2 regions of the Shewanella yunxiaonensis genome follow, and region 2 is predicted to be linked to the other one. Evidence: riboswitches for the same ligand, from Rfam matches in the RefSeq annotation. Region 2 holds a riboswitch; the other holds the start of a gene.
What was found. Region 2 has a riboswitch for lysine ahead of lysC (lysine-sensitive aspartokinase 3). Riboswitches for the same ligand answer to the same signal wherever they lie in the genome.
Positions count from the first base shown of each region.

Region 1: linked by a shared signal. The riboswitch ahead of KDN34_RS04805 (Na+/H+ antiporter NhaC family protein) and the one ahead of lysC (lysine-sensitive aspartokinase 3) in region 2 are both predicted to bind lysine.

Region 1 is NZ_CP073587.1:1,022,452-1,034,073, reverse strand. Features, by position in the region: gene rpsT (30S ribosomal protein S20) at 1-125, shown strand, start outside; gene KDN34_RS04830 (ArsR/SmtB family transcription factor) at 394-690, opposite strand; gene KDN34_RS04825 (M20/M25/M40 family metallo-hydrolase) at 826-2,232, shown strand; gene KDN34_RS04820 (FUSC family protein) at 2,474-3,589, shown strand; gene KDN34_RS04815 (thymidine kinase) at 3,639-4,217, opposite strand; gene KDN34_RS04810 (M3 family metallopeptidase) at 4,443-6,581, shown strand; gene KDN34_RS04805 (Na+/H+ antiporter NhaC family protein) at 6,653-8,212, opposite strand; lysine riboswitch at 8,314-8,506, opposite strand; gene KDN34_RS04800 (electron transfer flavoprotein subunit alpha/FixB family protein) at 8,589-9,512, opposite strand; gene KDN34_RS04795 (electron transfer flavoprotein subunit beta/FixA family protein) at 9,514-10,263, opposite strand; gene KDN34_RS04790 (H-NS histone family protein) at 10,584-10,979, shown strand.
Region 2 is NZ_CP073587.1:3,012,215-3,023,836, reverse strand. Features, by position in the region: gene KDN34_RS13855 (ATP-binding protein) at 1-1,605, shown strand, start outside; gene fusA (elongation factor G) at 2,028-4,115, shown strand; gene arcA (two-component system response regulator ArcA) at 4,230-4,946, opposite strand; gene KDN34_RS13840 (DUF3293 domain-containing protein) at 5,462-5,893, shown strand; lysine riboswitch at 5,992-6,167, shown strand; gene lysC (lysine-sensitive aspartokinase 3) at 6,296-7,660, shown strand; gene KDN34_RS13830 (succinylglutamate desuccinylase/aspartoacylase family protein) at 7,660-8,760, shown strand; gene asnC (transcriptional regulator AsnC) at 8,813-9,274, opposite strand; gene rluA (bifunctional tRNA pseudouridine(32) synthase/23S rRNA pseudouridine(746) synthase RluA) at 9,389-10,063, opposite strand; gene KDN34_RS13815 (hypothetical protein) at 10,153-10,446, opposite strand; gene KDN34_RS13810 (class I SAM-dependent methyltransferase) at 10,474-10,995, opposite strand; gene KDN34_RS13805 (hypothetical protein) at 10,992-11,399, opposite strand.

The sequences.
Region 1 (11,622 bases), 1.8 Mb from region 2:
TTGAAGCATTTGCTACAGCACAGCCTATCCTGGATCGTATGGCTACCAAAGGCCTGATCCACAAGAATAAGGCTGCTCGTCATAAGGCTCGTCTGAACACCCGCATTAAAGCGTTGGCTGCCTAATAAGCACTTATGAAAAAAACCGGCGAAAGCCGGTTTTTTATTGCCCTAATTTTTTGAGAATTTATCGCTTAAGAGAACAACTTGAGAGGATAGCGTTCGGAGAAAGGCAAAATCACATCAGTAGATAAAACGAGCTAACAACTACAACGTTTTGGCTGGCCATGTCCACTACTATTCTTCCGCAGCAGTCACATACTGCGCTGCGGATAACTTATCCAGGCTACCAGCCAAAAATTGCTAATACGTCTCTAAAAGTGCACGCAACCGTTTAATGGCAATAAAGATTGTCAATTAAACGGATCATCTCTTTGACTTCGTCACTCTTCAGAGAGTAATAAACCGTTTGTGCTTCCTTTCGAGTGGCTACCAGATTATCTTTACGCAGCCAGGCTAGATGTTGAGACAATGCGGACTGGCTTAAGCCGAGTTTCTTATTCATGTCTCCGACACACATCTCCCCTTCATTCAAGAGATAGCACAGAATAAATAATCGTCTCTCATTAGCAAGTGCCTTCAGCAATACGACCGCATGGTCTGCTCGCTGTTGCATTAATTCTATATTCATAACGAGCCCACTCTCCTTTAATAAATTCCGACCCTAATATAGCCGTGGCTAACGCAGTTAGTCGGGACGCAAAGCACATTTTTTGTTAGATTGTTTTTAAAAATGGGACACACGTTATAAAAAAGAAGGAAATTGATGAAAAAGCCTACCCTGCTATTATGTGCTGTAACGCTGCTATGCAATTTATCACTCCTAAAAGTTTCAGCAACTGAGTATACAAATCAAGAAGTTGTCAGCAATTTACAGCACAATGCCCTGAAATCAGATTTGGCATACAAAATTGCCGAATCCCTTACTGTCGAAGTCGGTCCCAGACTTGCTGGCAGCCATGAAAATGCCCTGGCAGTGGATTGGGCCGAAGCCAAGCTGAAATCACTCGGGTTTGATAAAGTTTACCGCGAACCAGTCACGGTTCCAGTATGGCAACGCGGAGAAGCCAGTGCCGCTGTAATAGCGCCATATCCGCAAAAACTGATAATCACCGCATTAGGCGGAAGTGTTGCCACGCCAACACAAGGGTTGCAGGCAACAGTAATCCGTTTCAACGATTTGCAGTCCCTTATTGCAGCCGAGCCTTCCTTAGTTGCGGGAAAAATAGTGTTCATCGACCAAAAGACTGAACGCCATAAAAATGGTAGCGGCTATGGTAAAAGCGTTGGCGGCCGAGCTAACGGCGCAGTTGAGGCCGCCCGCAAAGGCGCAGTGGCAGTGCTCATCCGTTCAATCGGTACCGACCATGATCGTATGGCACATACAGGGCTGATGCATTATCAGGATGGTGTGCCCAAAATCCCTGCGGCGGCATTAACGAACCCAGATGCGACCCAACTGGACGCCATGTTAACTCGCGGTCATGAAGTGACCTTAGCTCTGAAGATGACGCCAAAAGATCTTGGCACCACTACCACTTACAACGTTATTGGTGAAGTTACCGGCAGCAGCAAGCCAAAAGAGATTGTATTACTGGGTGCACATCTGGACTCATGGGATGAGGGCACTGGCGCGATAGATGATGCTGCTGGCGTTGCTATTGTCACGGCAGCGGCAAAGTTAATAGGCGATCAGCCAAAACGTCCGGCCAGGACTGTGCGGGTGGTGCTCTTTGCTGCCGAAGAGATTGGGTTGATCGGTGGTAAAGCTTATGCGGCGCAACATCAAGCAGAAATGAATGACCATTACATTGCCGCCGAATCCGATTTCGGCGCGGGACGAATTTATCGCGCAGACGTTAAGGTAAATAGTGCAGCGTTGTCTGCGGTACAGCAACAGTTATCAGTATTGGCGGCACAAGGTGTCACTAATGGTGATAACCAGGCTCGAGGAGGCTCAGAAGTATCATTGTTACCTGCCTACGGGGTTCCGGTTGCCTCACTGCGCCAGGATGGTGAAGACTACTTTGATTATCACCATACGCCCAATGATACGTTAGATAAGATTGAACCGGCGGCGTTAGCACAAAACGTTGCGGTCTATGCGTCATTTGCCTATCAGATGGCACAATCAATACTGCCGTTAAGACCATTAACCAGCGGTTCTAAGTAATAATCAGTGGGGAAGTTGTAACCGTTGCGGCTTCCCTGTGAATACCCTGTAACACACATGTTCAAAAACAGCGCAACATTCTCCCGAACACCATTTCATTTGTGACACTCATCACCATTTATGTAGTAAACTCTCTACTTAGGTCTCATTTTTCAGTTTTTTAAACTGGAAATGAGCGAGAGAAAACATAATTTCTGCGATAATTCACTTTAGTTACGAAAGTTTCAAAATTAACCCAATGATCCCCTTATTCGAAAAACCCAGCGTTTTTGCCAGTTTCATTTATCGCCACGCCCGCATTATCCACACGCTGAAAATTGCGTTAGCTCTGTCTATCGTTGCCCTGGGAAACTGGATCAAACCAGTGCCGCACTTCATTTGGGCCATGGTAACCATTGTGATCATTATGATGGGTCTGCCACAGGTCGGTGGTGCCATCGAAAAATCCTTACAACGTGCCATTGGGACCTTGATAGGCTCGGCCTATGGGGTGTTTCTGGTGGTCGCGATCGACAGTTACTGGAACCTGATGGGGTTACTGATCCTTGGTGTGTGTGTGGTGGTTTTGCTCAACGCCGGGCGATACAGCTACGCCTATCTGGTGACCGGTTTTACCATGATCATTGTGATTGGCGACGCCAATCACGATACCTCTGAAGCATTGTGGCGCAGTGCCAACATCCTTATCGGATGCGTTATCGCGGTGCTGGTTTCGCTGTTTGTGCTGCCGATTAAAGCCAAGCAGGACTGGCGCGCCCAGTTAGGTAAATCATTCTCCCTGATGGCGAGCGTGCTGGACAACCATGTCAAGGCCAGCTCTGATTCTGAATTACCGGCCGAACGCAGCAAACTGGAAAATGCCATGAAAGCGGTACTCGCCCAGAAGAAGCTGCTGTTCTCCTTAGAGTGGGAAAGTCAGACGCTGAAAAAACACCCTCAAATCCTCACGGAATTGGCAAACGAACAAGTACGGGTAATTACCTTACTGGAACTGCTGCTGATGACTCATTGGAGCGAGGAAGAGAATGAAGCATACAGCCGTATCAAACAGATTGCCGTTCATCTGCAGCAAGACTTTGCCGCACTGGCAGACTACGTAAATAGCAAAACCAATGAGCGCCCGAAACTACCGGCAGGACTTGAACAACAACTACAACAACAGCTGTTGTCAGCCCAACATGGCACTATTGCTACCGATAGTACGCAGGCAGACTATCAACACTTTGCATATAGCGGCTATAGCTGGCTTATCTATCAGCTGGCGTTGGCATTATTGGCGATTGATAACGAGCTGGATAAACTGGAACAAGCTTATGCTAATCAGAAGCTACTGTTAGCGAACATCATCGGTGAATAAGCACAGTTAAGCCGTTAATGGGTAACGGCTTAATGGCTAGTTGAAATCATCAGTCCCAAATCAGTTCGCGGAAGTGTTTACGGCACACAGATTCATAACTTTCATTGCCACCAATCGCAACCTGCACCCCTTCTCTTACCGGATGACCTTCACTATCACGGCGCACCACCATATTGGCTTTGCGCCCACAGAAACAGATAGTTTTAAGCTCTACCAGTTTGTCGGCCCATGCGAGCAAATACTGACTGCCACTGAAAAGTTCTCCCTGAAAGTCAGTACGCAGGCCATAACACAGCACGGGAATATCGAGCTTATCGACGACATAAGCTAACTGCTTAACCTGTTCTTTGCTTAAAAATTGGGACTCATCCACCAGCACACAGTGAATAAACGTTTGCTGGTGCTCAGACTCAATAATTTTCACCAGGTCGTCATCACCATGAAATATCAGTGCATCACTTTCCAGACCAATACGAGATGCCACCTTGCCGGTACCGAAGCGATTATCAATCGCCGGGGTCATCACCAAGGTGTTCATACCACGCTCACGATAGTTATATGAGGATTGCAGTAAAGAAGTGGATTTCCCGGCATTCATCGCCGAATAGTAAAAGTAAAGCTGAGCCAAAACCGCTGCTCCCTGAGTATTGGATGAGGCTCATATTACCCTGTTTACACCCAAAAATCAGCGCCCAGCACTGTGTCTGAGCGCATATGCCACGGGATAAAGTTAATCAAATTGTTACAATTTCAGTCCGAGGTAACGCCTTCAAAACCGAGTGTTTCAGTTTGGATTAAGTCGTGATTGTTAGCGTGCAGCGTTCATCTGCTAACGACAATGGAACCGTATAATATGCACAAAACTCTTTTAGCATTGGCACTGGGACAAGCCTTGTTACTGACCGGCTGTGTCGGTCATGACAATAAATCGCAGGTTGCAGTAGTCACTGACGCCGTGCAGCAGAATCCCTTCTTTACCCCCAGCGTATTGCAGTATCAAGCCCCAGATTTCAGCCAGATCCACACGCAGCACTTTCAGCCCGCGTTGGAAGCTGGGATTGCCGCGCATGACAGAGAAGTCCAGACGATTGCCAATCAGGAAGCACTGCCTACCTTTGACAACACCATTGTGGCACTGGAAAAATCAGGTGCACTCCTGGGTCGCGTTTCTGCTGTTTTTTACAATCTGAGCGGTTCCAACAGTACCCCAGAAATCCGTCGTATTCAGAGCGAAATGGCGCCCAAAATGGCGGCACACACCGACAATATCAACCTTAATCCTACACTATTCGCCCGTATTGATAAGCTCTATCAACAACGGCAACAGTTGGGGCTGAATGCCGAGCAGATAAGGCTCATTGAAGACTATCACCAGCGCTTTGTCTTGGCCGGCGCACAGTTGAGTGAAGCACAGAAAGTGCAAATTCGAGTCCTCAATGAAGAACAGTCCAAGCTTACCAACGAATTCCAGCAGCGACTGCTAAGACTTACCAAAGCTAGCGCCGTGGTGATAGATGATGTGGCGCAACTTGATGGTTTGTCTGATTCCGCCATCCGCAATGCCGCCAAAGATGCCAAAGACGCAGGCCATGAAGGTAAATACCTGCTGAATATCACTAATACCACGCGACAACCGGTGTTGGCACAACTGCATAACCGCGAACTGCGTCAGAAAATCTGGCAGGCATCGGCGAACCGAGGGCTCAGCGGCGCAGATGAAACGGTATCGCTGGTTGCTCGTTTGGCCCAACTGCGCGCCGAAAAAGCGCAATTGCTCGGATTTGATAATTGGGCCAGCTATCGTTTGGCACCACAAATGGCGAAAACGCCACAAGCAGTATTTGAGATGTTTGGCTCGATGGTGCCAGCGGTGGTGGCAAATACGCAGCAAGAAGCTAACGCCATTCAGGCGATGATCACCAAGACCGGCGGCAACTTCACTCTGCAGCCGTGGGATTGGGCTTATTACGCTGAAAAAGTGCGACAACAGCAATACGACTTGGATGAGAACAGCCTGAAACCCTATTTTGAATTCAATCGGGTACTGCAGGACGGCGTATTCTACACCCTTAATCAACTTTACGGCGTGACGTTTAAACCAAGACCCGATCTGCCGGTATATCATCCAGATGTAAAAGCCTGGGAAGTGTTTGATGCTGATGGCACTAGCTTGGCGATATTCTACGGTGACTATTTTGCCCGAGAAGGCAAACGTGGCGGGGCCTGGATGAGTTCTTTTGTCCGGCAAAGCACGCTACTGGGGCAAAAACCAGTGGTGGTCAATGTCATGAATATCCAGAAAGCACCTGATGGCGAACCAACGTTTGTCAGTTATGACCAGGTCACCACTATGTTCCATGAACTTGGTCATGGCACCCATGGCATGTTTTCTAACGTCACCTACCCTAGCCTCTCTGGTACCGCTGTTTCAAGAGACTTTGTCGAGTTTCCATCCACCTTTGAAGAAGATTGGGCCGGTCATCCGCAGGTGTTAGCCAACTATGCCAAGCACTATCAGACTGGTGAGCCGCTGCCGAAAGATATGCTGGACAAACTATTGCGCTCCCGTAGCTTCAACATGGGCTTTGATACGCTTGAGTATATGTCCGCTGCGTTACTGGATCTGGAATGGCATAGCCTGAGTGCAGATGCGCCCCTGCAAAATGTTGAACAGTTTGAAGCTAAAGCATTGGCAAAACATGGGGTGAATTTAGCAGCAGTACCACCACGTTATCGTTCCAGCTATTTTGCGCATTCATTCCCAGGCGGCTACAGCGCCAGTTATTACGCCTATATGTGGAGTGAGATCCTCGCGGCAGATGCCTTTGCTTATGTGCAGACACAAGGGGGACTCAATCGTGATATCGGCATGAAGTTCCGTAAGGCAATTCGTGAAGTTGGCAACAGCGTGCCACCAATGGAAGCTTATGAGAATTTCCGCGGGCAACAACCCACCACCGATGGACTGTTGAAACGCCGGGGATTGATGTAATCAATGGTTAGCATTGAGCAGTTATCGCGATAAAAAACGCAGCAGTCGCTGCGTTTTTTTATGCGGTATGACTAGTTATCGGATTTTAAGCGGAACCAGAACAACCCAATAAAAAATAACACTAAACAAGATAACAAGCCCAATGCGACCGACTCGGTATAGCCCATCACCAGATAACCACCCAGCGAGATAACGGCGACTAATAATGCATAAGGCAATTGCGTCATAACATGGTCAATATGGTGGCAGCTCGCGCCGGTAGAAGACAAAATGGTCGTGTCTGAAATGGGTGAGCAATGATCGCCAAATACCGAACCTGACAATACGGCTGCCATCATTGGCAACATCATCCCCTGATGCGTTCCCATCGCCATATCTGCCGCGATGGGCAACATAATGCCAAAGGTGCCCCAACTGGTGCCGGTAGCAAAAGCCGTAAACCCAGCCAGCACAAACAATACCGCTGGCAGCAGCGCAAACGGAATATTACCGCCCGCCAGACTCGCCATAAATTTACCGGTTTCCAACTGACCGATAATGCCGGAAATTGTCCATGCGAACAGCAGAATATAGATCGCTGGCAGCATCGACTTAGCCCCCACATATATGCCCAGAGCGATTTCTTTAAATGACAGTTTCTGTCGCACCGCTAATACCAAGGTGGTGAACAAACCAAGCAAGGCACCAAAAAACAATGACGAACTCACGTCGGTTTTTTCAAAGGCACCAATCACCGAAAAAGGTTTGCCTTCGCTTGAGAGCACATCGGCACCGCTGGCAATCATAAAATACAGCGTAGCAACAACCAGTACCGAAATTGGAATAAACAAACCGCCCACTTTACCGGTTTCGGCTTCTGCCAGTTCCGCGGTGGCGCCAGGAGGCACGCCTTTGGCTTCATCATAGAGTTGGCCCTTGCGCGCACTGAGTTCATGGCGTCGCATCGGACCAACATCCAACTCAAACATCGCCACAAACAACAACAGCAACAATGCAAATAAAGGATAGAAATTCATCGGGATCATCTCGACAAAAGCGGTTAGATGTCCCATCGAAGTCACACCATGCGTCGTCAGAATGCCACCAATCAACGCGATGATATAAGCCCCCCAACTGGATACCGGGGAGATCACACATACCGGTGCTGCTGTCGAATCCAGCAAATAGGCCAATTTAGCCCGGGAAATATAATAACGGTCAGTCAGCGGTTTGCAGATACTGCCAACCACCAGACTATTGAAGTAATCATCAATAAACACCACACATCCGAGAAACATCGTGAGTAACTTAGCGTCGCGGCGTTTGCGAATGTGCTGTTTAGCCCAGTTTGCGAAAGCACGGGCAGAACCACTGACGGTGATCAGCGCCGTGATCATTCCCAGCACAATCAGAAAACCTAAGATATACAGGTTCCAGCTATTCGGTGCACCATCGCTCCAGAATAAGCCAGACACCTTGTCACTGAGATAAATAGCAGAGTCAGTCACTGACCATTGATTCAGTAAAAGCGTACCAATAAGAATACCAACGCCAAGCGATAACAACACCTTACGCGTCATGATCGCCAGGATGATTGCCACCACAGGGGGCAAAAGAGAAAGTGCCGAATCGGCATAACTGAGTACTGTCATTTTTAATATATTCTTGTGTGACCGGCGGGAGGCACAAAAAGGTAGGTCACAGACATTACTGTACTGTGTTGAATACCTGGCCGATCATAGATGATCGACGTCTTTTCAGTAGCGCTCCACGGCAGTTAATTCGACTATTGCTAGCCTACCATGGCAGTGCTGCCCCTATTCGGGAACAGCCCCAACAGCGGAATTGATCGTTCCAGCTGTTTCGGCACCGGATCCTTTCGCGGCACATTAAACGGTATCACCCAGCTTGCCGTTACTTATATCAGGTGCGCCTCTACTTCTCAGATCGCCAGCAGGCGTGAGGCAGATAATAAAAAAGGCAGCAAGGGTGCTGCCCGTTGCTGCCTATCCTGACGCAGATATTGAATTAAATCAACTCTGCCAATCTTGGCAACGCCTCAAACAAGTCAGCCTCCAGACCATAATCCGCAACCTCGAAAATTGGCGCTTGTGGATCCTTGTTGATGGCGACAATAACTTTCGAGTCCTTCATACCCGCCAAGTGCTGAATAGCCCCGGAAATTCCAACCGCAATATACAGTTCAGGAGCGACAATCTTACCGGTTTGTCCGACCTGTAGATCATTGCTGATATAACCCGCGTCCACGGCAGCACGAGAAGCCCCCACTGCACCACCGAGTTTATCGGCAAGCGTTTCTAACATAGCAAAATTTTCGGCACTTCCCAGCGCACGACCACCGGAGATGACGACTCTGGCATTACCAAGTTCTGGTCGTTCGGATACCGCCATGGTATGGGATAACTCATGGCACACAGATGCCACCACCTGATCGATTACCACTACATCGGCATTTGCGTCGCTGGTTATGGCATCAAAAGCACTGACGCGAACAGTCGCAACCTTCACCGCATCTAGGCTTTTCACGGTTTCCAACGCATTACCTGCATATATCGGGCGCACGAAAGTATCAGCATCAACAACTTTAATGATTTCGGACACCATCGCGACATCCAGCAATGCTGCGACTCGAGGTAACAGATCTTTGCCTGCCGAAGAGGCCGCCGCCAACACATGGCTATGCCCAACGGCAATATTGGCGACCAGCTTGGCCAGATTATCCGCAAAGTGTGCTTGATAAACCGCATTATCTGCGACTAATACCCGCTTAACACCGTGCAATTTGGCCGCCGTATCGACGACCGTCGCGCAATCACTGCCGGCAACCAATACTTCAATTTCATCAGCCAGATTTATGGCGGCAGCCACCACCTTGGCAGTCTCAGCTTTCAGGCTGACATTATCATGTTCGGCAATTACTAATACGGTCATCTCAGATCACCTTTGCTTCATGTTTCAGCTTATCTACCAGTTCCTCGACAGAGGACACCATCACCCCAGCTTTGCGTTCAGCAGGCGGAGTCACTGACAGTATCTGCTGGTGTTGTTTTAGTGTTACGCCCAGTTCAGCGGCAGTAACGGTGTCCAATGGTTTCCGTTTGGCTTTCATAATATTTGGCAGCGATGCATAGCGTGGCTCATTGAGACGCAAATCGGCGGTCACTATGGCGGGCAGCGGTAATGTCAATGTTTGTACGCCACCATCAATTTCACGGTTCACGGTCAGTTGTCCACCATCGACATGGAGTTCTGAAGCAAAGGTGGCCTGCGGCACATCCAGTAAAGCCGCCAGCATCTGACCAGTCTGATTGTTATCACCATCAATGGACTGCTTGCCCAGCAAAATAAGGTCTGCCTGTTCCCGTAACTGTACTGCCTGGAGCACTTTAGCGACGGATAAAGGTGATAACACTTCATCAGTTTCAACCAAAATAGCGCGGTCAGCCCCCAAAGCCATTGCGGTACGTAATTGTTCTTGAGCCACTTTGGGACCGATACTCACAACCAACACTTCGTCGGCTTTTCCGGCTTCTTTAAGACGGACCGCTTCTTCTACGGCAATTTCACAAAAAGGATTGAGCGCCATTTTAACATTGGCGGTGTCTACCGCTGTATGCTCGGCATTGACTCGAATGTTAACGTTGGCATCTACCACACGTTTTACGGGTACCATTACTTTCATAGGAACGTCCTTCGCTGCACTCGTAACAAATGTTTTGATAATACCGGAGTTCCCGTCAGGGTGCCTCCTGTTTGCAGCAACTCTATGCTACGTTTACGTTCACGTCAATATAATTTAAACAGGTGTTTTATTTTCAATTTATTGAAGGTAATTTCTAATCGCTGAAAAATACGTGCTGAATTTAAGTCTAAAAAATATGGGAATTAAAAAAAATCGCCAATTAACAGAATTTCATTTGATCCATTTAAATAATGTTTCTATTATTCGCAATGGTGTCTTTTTAAATCCCAAGTTTTATAAGAAGTGGAATCAAAATAAATATGAGCGAATTTCTTGAAATATTGACTCACGCACGTCGTTTTAAGGCAGCGGTTAAAGATCTTAGCGTTGAAGAACTACGTGATCTTGCCAGTAAACTGGAAAAAATCGTAACTGAACGCGAAGAAGAAGCTGCTGAAGAAGCCAAAGCTCAGGCAGATCGTCTGGCTAAAATTGAAGAAATCCGTCAGCAGATGGAATCCGTTGGTCTTTCTGTTGAAGATTTAGGTGTTGTAACTGCAGTTAAACCGACTAAAAAACGTGCACCGCGTCCGGCAAAGTATAAAATTGAAGTTGCTGGCGAAACTATTACTTGGACCGGTCAAGGCCGTATGCCAACTGTCTTTAAAACTGAAGTTGAAAAAGGTCGCTCAATGGATGATTTTCTCATCGACTAATAGCGCCAAGTATTTAAAAGCCCCGCTAATCGGGGTTTTTTTATATCTAATGCACGTACTTTAATAAAACATTATATATTTATAATACTTACAATTAGTCATTGTTTTTTACATCGTTTGCGCAATAACAGTACTGCTGTCATATTCACTTAAAAAGGTCATTCCATTGATGAACTGCAGATGTTCACTGTGACGCTTTGCGCCCTAGCCTATATGGCCTCTCAGGCTAAACCCCGCCAACTCAATGACAACTCAGCGGATAACCGCGTTAAGCTATCTGCCCTGTTGCGGTAGTCAGCCAGTGCACTGCATGATGCCATCCGGCTAATAGAAAATAATAAATTTATCAAAATCGTTGCAGGAAATGACATCCCGATAAATGGCTATGAAATTAATCTATCCGGTTATCGAATTTACCCAAAATTTATTGACCACTATGCAGAATAGGCGCTTGTACAAACGCAAAAGCTAAACACATTTTCGCCGCCGATATATAAAATAAAACCTATCGAAGGTAATGCAGCTAATTGGCACTAATCACACAGAAAAGGAATGGATTTCTCAGATATATCCCGATAAAAGAGCATAAAGAATGGCTTTACTGCCGTACAAAGTGCTTACTTAGATGGAATATTTCAGGGTG
Region 2 (11,622 bases):
ACTGCAAACGATAAGTTGGTTTGTCTTGGCGGTAACACTTCGGATGAATCATATCTCAACGCCTACTCAGTGTTGCGCGTTGCTGATTACGAGAAAGTGGATGCGTTGCACCCGGGTATCGGGTTCCTCTCAGAAAGTCCACAATTTGCGGCGTTGTGTGTGAACAACGGCGTCAACTTCGTTGGTCCTAGTGTTAACTCCATGACCACCATGGGTAATAAGTCCAACGCTATTAAGACCTCTCAGTCACAAAATGTGCCGGTAGTACCAGGGTCTCACGGTATTCTGACCAATGCTGAGCAGGCGGTGAACGTTGCCAACGAAATCGGTTACCCTGTGCTGTTGAAAGCGGTACAAGGCGGTGGTGGTAAAGGTATTCAGGTTGTGCGGCGTCCAGAGGACATGATTGGCCTGTTCCAGAAAACGTCTACTGAGGCAGCAGCAGCTTTCGGTAACGGCGACCTGTATCTGGAAAAATACGTTACTTCTCTGCGTCATATTGAAGTGCAGTTGCTACGTGATAAGTTTGGCAACACCAAAGTGTTGGGTATTCGTGACTGCTCAGTTCAGCGCAACAACCAGAAGGTGATTGAAGAATCTGGTTCTACCATGTTGCCTGATGAACTGAAGCAAAAAGTGATGAAGTACACTGAGGCTTTAGGTAATGCCACTGATTACACCGGCGCGGGTACCGTAGAGTACATCTACAACCTGGACGCGAACGAAGTGTATTTCATGGAAATGAATACCCGTTTACAGGTAGAGCATCCAGTTACTGAAGTGACCTCTGGTATCGATATCGTTAGTGCGCAATTTGATATTGCCGCTGGGCGTTCAATTGAAAAACTGCAGCCAAAAGAATTGGGGTACGCTGTTGAAGTGCGTGTGACTGCTGAAAAAGCGGCACTGGATAGCCATGGTGTATTGCAGTTGGTGCCAAACCCAGGGCTGATCACCGAATGCGTTATGCCTCAGCGTGATAACGTTGAAGTGATCTCAATTGCTGCCGAAGGTAAGGAAGTTTCTCCGTACTACGATAGCCTGATTGCGCAGATCATTATTCATGGTGAAGACCGTGAAGATACTATCAATAAGATGCTGGACTATCTGGATAGTGTCGTGATTAAAGGTATTGCGACTAACATTCCATTACTGAAACGCATTTTGAGCGACCGCACTTTCCGTGATGGTGTTTACGACACTAACTATCTGCCCCGCTTGATGGCTGAACTGGATATTCCGGCGCTGATTGCTGAGATGGAAGCGGCTGCAGAAACGCAGGGCGTTGATACTGAATCCTTGCGTGTTGGTGAGTCTAATGAGCTGAAAGTGTTGGCACAAGGTGCCGGTATTTTCTACACCTCTCCAGCACCTGGTGAAGCAGACTTTGTGAAAGAAGGTGACATTGTGACTGTGGAACAGACACTGGCACTGACCGAAGCAATGAAGATGTTCTCTCAAATGACGCTGGCAGGCTTTAACCGCAAGGGTGCTGTGCTGTATCCGGAAGATAAGAAGTATCGCATTGAGCGTATTCTCAACGGTAACGGGCAGCAGGTATCTCAAGGCGATCTGCTGTTTGTGGTGTCACCTGTAGAAGAGTAAATCTTAACTTGCTTAAAAAAGCCCGCAGATGCGGGCTTTTTTATTGATGATGGAACTCGGTGTTGATGATGCGACAGGATTCTGTTTAGTGAGCATCTGTTAGTCCTGATTACAGCGCTTTTAACATAAAATGTCACAAAAGTTTCTATTATTTGCGCGAATATAAGATTTGGCCGTAAGGACATCCGTATTTCTGTGTCTTCATTTTAAATATAACCAATTGAAATTAAATGTATTTTTAAAGTAATCTGTGTAAACAAAGGGTTACTCTTGAAGGTGCTGGCGAAATTTGAAACTCCTCATTGCAGGATACAGGGATTTCGGTGTTATAATACGCGCCTTAATTTATGGGGTTCCGTCTGTCGCAGCAACGAAGTGGCATACTCCGTCTCCTATTCACTAACTCATAATGAAGTTGAATCATGACTGACTTATCGAAATACAGAAACATTGGTATTTTCGCTCACGTTGACGCGGGCAAGACTACCACCACCGAGCGTATCCTGAAACTCACTGGTAAGATCCATAAAATAGGTGAAGTACATGATGGCGCTTCAACCATGGACTTCATGGAGCAGGAAGCTGAACGTGGTATTACCATTCAGTCAGCTGCGACCACCTGCTTCTGGAAAGACCACCGTTTTAACATCATCGACACTCCTGGGCACGTTGACTTCACTGTTGAAGTTTATCGTTCTCTGAAAGTATTGGACGGTGGTGTTGGCGTATTCTGCGGTAGCGGCGGTGTAGAACCTCAGTCCGAAACCAACTGGCGTTATGCTAACGAATCAGAAGTTGCTCGTCTGATCTTCGTAAACAAACTGGACCGTATGGGTGCAGACTTCCTGCGTGTAGTTGGTCAGATCAAACGTGTACTGGCGGCTACTCCATTGGTAATGACTCTGCCTATCGGTCGTGAAGACGAATTCACTGGTGTGGTAGACGTACTGACCCGCAAAGCCTATGTATGGGATGATTCAGGTCTGCCAGAAAACTACACTGTGACAGACGTGCCTGCTGACATGGTTGATCTGGTTGAAGAGTACCGTGAACAGATGATCGAAACTGCCGTTGAGCAGGATGATGATCTGATGGAAGCTTACATGGAAGGTGAAGAACCTTCTATCGACGATATCAAGCGTTGTATCCGTAAAGGTACAATCAATCTGTCGTTCTTCCCCACATTCTGTGGTTCTGCATTCAAGAATAAAGGTATGCAGCTGTTGTTGGACGCGGTAGTTGATTATCTGCCTTCTCCAACTGAAGTTGTGCCTCAGCCACTGACTGACCCAGAAACTGGTGAAGAAACTGGCGAAGTTGCTACTGTTTCTGTGGATGAACCACTGCGCGCTTTGGCATTCAAGATCATGGATGACCGTTTCGGTGCCTTGACCTTCGTTCGTATCTATTCAGGTGTGATGAAGAAAGGCGATACCATCCTGAACAGCGCGACTGGCAAGACCGAACGTATCGGCCGTATGGTGATGATGCATGCTAACGACCGTAGCGAAATCGATTCTGCTCAGGCCGGTGACATTATCGCTGTCGTGGGTATGAAGAACGTTCAGACCGGTCATACTCTGTGTGATCCTAAGCACGAATGTACTCTGGAACCTATGATCTTCCCAGATCCAGTGATCTCTATCGCGGTAACTCCGAAGGACAAAGGTGCTTCTGAGAAACTGGGTATCGCACTGGGTAAAATGGTGGCTGAAGATCCATCATTCCAGGTGGAAACTGACCAGGAAACTGGCGACACCATCCTGAAAGGGATGGGTGAATTGCACCTGGACATCAAAGTCGACATTCTGAAACGTACTCACGGTGTTGAACTGAGCGTAGGTGCGCCACAGGTGGCTTATCGTGAAACTATCACTAAAGCCGTTGAAGATAGCTACACTCACAAGAAACAGTCTGGTGGTTCTGGTCAGTACGGTAAGATTGATTACCGCATCAAACCAGGTGAAGCCAACACTGGCTTCAAGTTTGTGTCTTCAGTAGTGGGCGGTAACGTACCTCGTGAATTCTGGCCAGCTGTTGAATCTGGTTTCGAATCTATGATGAAAGAAGGCCCTCTAGCAGGCTTCCCTGTACTGGACGTAGAAGTTGAACTGATTGATGGTGCTTACCACGCAGTTGACTCATCAGCTATCGCGTTTGAAATTGCTGCGAAGGCTGCGTTCCGTCAGACTATGCCAAAAGCGGGTCCACAGCTGCTGGAACCTATCATGAAGGTTGACGTGTTCACTCCAGACGCTAACGTCGGTGATGTGATTGGTGACCTGAACCGTCGTCGCGGCATGATCAAGGATCAGGAAGCTGGCCTGACTGGCGTACGCGTTAAGGCTGACGTGCCATTGGCTGAAATGTTCGGTTATATCGGTACTCTGCGTACAATGACTTCAGGTCGTGGTCAGTTCTCTATGGAGTTCTCACACTACGCTGCATGTCCTGCCAACGTTGCAGAAAAAGTTATTGCTGAAACCAAAGCTAAAAAAGCTGCTAAATAAGCTTGCTTAGTGAAGAAAAAACCCGCCATCTGGCGGGTTTTTTTATGACAAAAATAAATGATAAAAAAGCCAGCTAATCGCTGGCTTCATAAAAATCTAGTTCAGATGGAATAATTAAGCTTCCAGATGACCACAGAAACGATAACCTTCCCCATGGATAGTAGCGATGATTTCCGGAGTATCCTGATGGCTTTCAAAGTGCTTACGGATACGGCGGATAGTTACGTCCACAGTACGGTCGTGTTGTTTCAGTTCACGTCCGGTCATTTTCATCAGCAGTTCTGCACGAGTCAGAATTTTGCCAGGGTTTTCCACAAAGTGGAGCATGGCACGAAATTCGCTACGCGGCAGCTTATAAGATTCACCCTCTGGGCTGACCAGCGAACGGCTGTTAATGTCCAAACTCCAGCCATTGAAGTTATAGCTATCAACCGCAGATTTTTCTTCCGGCTCAGTGCCCGCTGTGGTAACACGTGTCAACAGGTTACGCGCGCGAATGGTTAATTCTCGTGGATTGAATGGTTTGGTGATGTAATCATCTGCACCGATTTCCAACCCCAGGATTTTATCCACTTCGTTGTCACGGCCAGTGAGGAAAATCAAACCGATATTATTGATTTCACGCAGTTCCCGTGCGAGCAATAACCCATTTTTACCGGGCAGGTTGATATCCATAACGACCAAGTTAATCTTGTTATCCTGTAAGGCCTTGTGCATTTCTGCGCCATCATTGGCTTCAGTAACAACGTATCCTTCAGCTTCGAAAATACTTCTCAGCGTGTTACGGGTAACTGCTTCATCTTCTACGATAAGAATGTGCGGGTTCTGCATATCATGTACCTAATAAATCAGATTGTTCTAACCACGAGCGGAGCTCATGTTCAATTGCTTTCTATGAATCCTGATGACTTCATTCCAGTACTGGTGAAACCAAATTACATTGTCGGCACTGCATGATTAGTTGAATTTTGGCATACGGTTGTTACCAGTACGCGAATTGTATTAACTGAGATATCCAGAGATGAAATTAGTTCCTGATTTCCATAGATATCCAGTTTATTTTCCTTCGGATGCTTAAGCGCACCACAAAGGGCTTTGGTCAGACATCGTGACCGCTATGTCCAGCGGCCAGCACAAACATGACCGATTTGTGATGAGTATTAACATTGTACTCTTATTGTGCATTTGTTAACAAATGAAATGTTAACAAATGCTGTTGGTATTCAGCCGAGAGTCAGCAAAATTTCGTAAAGTAACATCAATTTTATGACACAGTGTTTCAGAGACTAGGTGAGTGCCTCAGCTTTTGTTAAACTGGCGCCGGTTACTTCAGGGGCTACTGATTGATGAATGACGGATTAGAACAACTTTGGCAACACTACCTGGATTGCTGCTTTCTGCTTACACAGCCATTGTCCTCTGCTTTACCCTTTGCCATCATTACCGCACATAACCCGCAAGGGCAAGAGTTAGAACCCTGTCAAAATCGACTTTTAGATCGTGCCTTACAACGCGATATTGAGCAGTTATTGGTGCCATACCGGGTAATCATTGGTACTGCGCCAGATCACAGCCATATGGAGAAAAGTTGGGTGCTGTTTGTCAGTCGCGAGCAAGCAAGTGAATTAGCCAGTAAGTATCAACAGAATGCATATTACTATGTGCAGGAAGATGTCCTTTATCTGGTGTCGTGTCGGGACAGTCGACAAACAGAAACGATGGGGCCGTTCAGTCAGCGGGTTCACATCGTCTCAGAGTTGCCTGAATTTTGTGACTGAATTTTACTAATCTTCGCTGAAAGTTGGCAGCGAAGAAATTATCGTTGACTTAGTGCGTCTATTGTTGGTAATGTCGGCGTCCCCGCTTTAATCGCGGGGGAAACAGAAGAGGAGCGTTAACTAGGTAGTGAACTCGAGGAGGCCAATCTCCGATAACGGTTCATGAGGGAGATTAACGCCGAGGCTACAGGATCATCTGGCGGATCCTCTGGTCGGTTGTTCAGGCTGAATCCTGATGACTGTCACCTTTTAATGGTGGAGAGCTTCTGGTGAGGATCATTTTTCCCTTTCTCAGGGTGCCTTTGTATCAGCACCAGGCTCTTCGAACGAATTTTGTTCGGGGCTGATTATGAATTCAATGTTATTTCTCCTGTTATCTCCTTGTCCTAGGGAGGTAAGGTAATGTCTCTCGTTGTTGCTAAATTTGGTGGTACATCTGTCGCGGATTATTTTGCGATGGGACGCTGCGCCGATATCGTACTGGCTAATCCTGCCACCCGCTTAGTTGTCGTGAGTGCCTCTAGTGGGGTCACTAATCTGTTGGTGGAATTAGCACAACCTGGTGTAACTGAACCACAGCGGTTAGCGGTACTAAAGAAAATTGCCGCCATTCAATATGCGATTGTGGATAAATTACCGCGCAATGATGATGTTGCCGCCGACGTTGACGCGCTACTCACTCGGGTAGATGTACTGAGTCAGCAGTTGCTAAAAAATACCGATAAAGCAATCATCGATGATCTGCTGTCGTTAGGAGAGCGGTGTTCATCTGTATTGTTTGCTGCTGTATTACGGGAAAAGGGGGCGAAGGCCAGTGCGTTTGATGTGCGCCAGGTAATGCGTACCGATAGCAACTTCGGCAGAGCAGAACCGCAGATTACGGAGATCCGTCAATTAGCGCAAGCGCAATTGCTGCCGCAGCTTAGTGAGCAGTTACTTGTGACTCAAGGCTTTATCGGTGCTGATGCAAATAACTGTACCACTACCTTGGGGCGTGGTGGCAGCGATTACTCGGCCGCATTGCTGGCTGAAGCATTAGATGCTAACGCTGTTGAAATCTGGACCGATGTCGCCGGTATTTATACTACCGATCCGCGTTTAGCACCTAACGCCAGACCTATCCCAGAGATCAGTTTCAATGAAGCCGCTGAGATGGCAACATTTGGTGCGAAGGTGTTGCATCCGGCAACAATTTTGCCTGCGGTAAGACAGCAAATTCAAGTTTTCGTCGGCTCCAGTAAAGAACCTGAAAAAGGGGGAACCTGGATCCGTCATCAGGTGGAAAATCCACCGGTGTACCGCGCGGTAGCCTTGCGACGTGATCAAACATTGTTGAATCTGCATAGTTTGCAGATGCTGCATGCTCAAGGTTTTTTGGCGGAAACTTTTGCAACGCTGGCGCGCCATAAGATATCGGTAGATTTGATCACTACCTCAGAAGTGAACGTATCACTGACACTGGATAAAACCGGTTCTGAGTCCAGTGGCCAGGGATTATTGACGGAAGCGCTGCTGCAGGAGCTATCACAACACTGCCGTGTGCGGGTTGAGGATAAATTGGCACTGGTGGCGATTATTGGTAACCGTATTGCGACTACTGCGGGTATCTGTCAGCAGGTATTTGGCGTGTTAGCATCGCACAATGTCCGAATGATATGCCAGGGCGCCAGTCCTCATAACCTATGTGTATTGGTGCATGAGGCAGAAGCAGCGGATGTTGTTGCGGCATTGCACCGTTCGCTATTTGAAAACGTCGAGCAAGTCTGATGCAGCCTGAGCGGTTATCGGTAGGTGAACTGGCCGCGGGACAACCGCTGACAGTACCGGTATATCGGTTTATTGGCACTGATGCCTCAGCCCCATCCGTGTATATTCAGGCGAATGTGCATGGTGCCGAAGTGCAGGGTAACGCGGTTATCCTGCAGTTGCTGCGTTATTGGCAAGCGCACCCACCGAAAGGCAATGTCACGCTGGTACCTTTAGCAAATCCGCTAGGGATTAACCAGAAAAGTGGTGAATTTACCCTCGGACGCTTTGATCCCATCAGTGGTGAGAACTGGAATCGACAATATCTGGATAATCAGTTGCCGCTGGCGCAGTGGGTTAGCGAACATTATCACCTTGCAGACGCTGAGTTGGTCAGCGCCTATCGCCAGGTGCTACAGACTAACCTGCAGCGGCGTCTGCAAAGTCCTTGGGGGGTGACGACCGGACAACGGCTGGCTTACACGTTACAGCTGATGGCGAGTGAGGCTGATATTGTGCTAGACCTGCATACGGGGCCGAAATCTTGTCAGCATCTGTATTGTCCGGCATATCAGCAACAGGCTGCGAAAGAGTTTTCAATTCCGTTTACCCTGTTTATTCCCAATCTTTTTGGCGGAGCCATGGATGAAGCGATCTTCTGTCCCTGGTGGCGGTTAACCGATTACCTGGCGTCTCAACAGCGAAAGTTGGCGGTGCCTGTGGCCGCATTTACGCTGGAGCTGGGTAACCAGGAGTTGAGCGATATGGCGCAGGCACACCAGGATGCACAGAATATTCTGGCATTCTTGCACTGCCGTGGTGTTGTGGCCGAAGCCATTGCACCTCTGGAAATGAAACGTTACGGTTGTTATTTGCACAACTATCGTAAATTTCACGCACCAAGAGCCGGACTAGTGCAATACCTTGCAGCTCCGGGCGCTTTGGTTAAGGCTGGTGAGCCATTGGTGCGGTTGTTAAGACTGGATTTAGCGATTGATGAACAGGAGCAGTTATTGACCGCACCTGAAGATGGCGCAGCAATTTTACATTTTGCCTCGGCAGCAGTGCAGCAAGGCACTGAGCTATACAAAATAATGACGCAGCTGTTCGAGGTCGATTGAGCCAACAACAAAAGGCCGTATTAACGACCTTTTGTTTTTTGAGATCAGTTTGTTACGGTTTTACTGCGCGTACAATCGGATTTTGCAGACTGATTAATGTTTCAGTCGATTGAATTTCATCAATCGACTGTATGCGATTGATTAACACGTGCTGCAGCGCTTCGATAGATTGGCACATCACCTTCACAAAGATGCTGTAATTACCGGTGGTATAATACGCTTCCACAACTTCTTCCAAGGCATTGAGCTTGGAAATCGCCGCAGGGTAGTCACCTGCACTCTTCAGGTTAATCCCGATAAAACAGCACACGTCGTAACCCAAGGCTTTTGGGTTTACGGTGATCTGGGCCCCAATGATAATGCCAGCCTGCTTCATCTTTTCCACCCGAACGTGGATGGTACCGGCACTTACGTTGAAACGTTTAGCCAGTTCTGCGAAGGGCGTGCGTGCATCCTGCATCAGCGCCTCAAGGATTTGGTTATCCAGTTGGTCTCTTTGAAATGATGTATCCACAATCACTTGCCTTTAGTTTTTTTTATCAAGCATAAATTTACGTTTTTTATTGTTCATTTACCAGAGAACATCGCAATTTTATGCCAAATGTCCTGTAAAGAAATAATTCAACGGCTACTGTCCAGCCATTGGCAGGCAGAACGGCACTGGTGAATTAAATGTCATGACTTCGCCAGAATATGGGTGTTTAAAACTTAGCTGTGCCGCATGGAGGAGCAACCTTGGCGCTAACGCTTTGGTGTCGGCATCCGCATAAAAGCCGTCACCCAGAATCGGGTGCCCCAACGACATCATATGCACACGCAGTTGATGCGACCTGCCGGTTATCGGTGTCAGTTTTACCAGAGTCGAACGTTGACCGTAAGAAATCACTTCATAATGTGTGACCGAAGGTTTACCTATTTCATAATCGACTTTTTGGCGAGGGCGGTTCGGCCAGTCACAGATCAGTGGCAGATCAACCGTACCATTATGTTCGAGTCGGCCAGCAATACGGGCATAGTAGATTTTATGTGTTTCACGATCCTGAAACTGTCGTTTCAGCTCACGTTCTGCGTTGCGTCGTAATGCCAGAACAATAAGCCCCGAGGTCGCCATATCGAGGCGATGTACCACCTGCGCTTGTGGGTGTAGCTGCAATACGCGGCTAAACACACTGTCATAATGTTCGGCTGCCCGTCCAGGAACGGAAAGTAACCCTGAAGGCTTATTGATCACTATGATATCTCGGTCCTGATAAAGAATATCAAGCCAAGGGAGTCGGGGTGGATTATAGGTAAAATCGCTCATCTGGCAGGCCTCCTGCGAACGGACCGCAAATTTACCTGTGAGCGTCAGAGGATGCAAGTCCCGGCGTGATTAACACCTGGCTTTAGCCATCAGGCAAAGCTATTACCCGCCAGATGCATAATACAAAAGGTCCATACGACGAACGCTAATGTCCCATGCACAAAGGCATAAAATGCCTGGTCCAGTCGTTTCAGACCCCCGGCATCCCAAATGAGATAGAGATGTAGTCCCAGCACCAGCGGAAATAGCAGGAGCAATATCACCAACGCAAATTGGCTGGTATCTCCAAAAATTGCGTGTCCCAGCAGCGACCAGCACACCATTAACGCGGTGATTATCGGCGGCATCGCCAACCGGTATTGCTCCGGGTAGGGAAAAAACATGTGCTGCGTCCTTTAATGTCGTTGCCATTAGCTCTGAGCCAGATTGACAGCAATCAGTTGTGCTTTTTGCTGTGGCTCTCCCTCACTACAGAGCTTTCCCTCAAAGTAATGCAATGTTTGCAATTTGGCAAATGTGTGAAGTAACTCAAAATCCTGGAGCAGGAAATCCGGGTTACTTGGTTTACCAAATTCGGCTTGTCGTTTATTAAAGGTTTCGTAAAACAGCAGGCCATTTTCATCAAGTCGGTCTGCTATCCAGTTCATTAACGGTCGATGTAAATAGTTAACTACTAGCACAACATCAAAGACCGTCAGTGCTGGAGGGGCGTTTCCTTCTAAATCTGCCTGAACAAAATGACAATGAGGGAAGGCGGTTTGTAGATTGTCAAAAGCCGCAGCGTTACGGTCGACGAAAGTAACTTCCGCTCCATGCTCTGCAAACCAAGCACCATTGCGACCAGAACCACAGGCTAAATCTAGGACTTTTAAGCTATTTAATGGTTTAGTATTTGCCCAATTATATGTCGTGATTAATTTAATAGGCGTCATCCTTTAATTTCATCCTTACCATGTATTTGTCTACCATGAATAATTGAGTAGTGCCTTAATGAAGAAGGGCCATGTGTCACAACTACGGATAATAAGATAATCATGGTTACCAGCGCTGGTTTATATTCAGGCAGTATGATGAAACACATCAATATGACTAATTTTGCAATAGTCAATACGCCTTTCATCTGTATCAGCCAGGTCCAGTCACGAAGTACCTCCCAAGCCATCAGCAATACACCTGATACCATGGTCATAATCCAATAAATACGCCAATGTTCATCTGGCACCTGCAATAGGATGCCGCCACCAGCACCCGCAACGCCTAGGATATGCAGTGCCCGCAGCGTGGTTTTAGCCATCCGTTGAATACGGAAGAAGCGTTCTGAAGGTGGATTAGTCATACTCATCTGCTGCTCAGCTCCTGTGCGGCGTATTTTCTGCTTTAATCATAAAGCATTTGCTAAATAATTTTAAGTTTAAATTAATAAATCATGAATCCTTTAATATTAATAACGCACTTTTAAATATTAATTGAAAATTAATATTAAATGGTGGTGTGTGAACTTTAGTTTCAAAACTATTGTGCTGAATTTTTTGTGATTGAGTTAAATATCCGTTTAATTA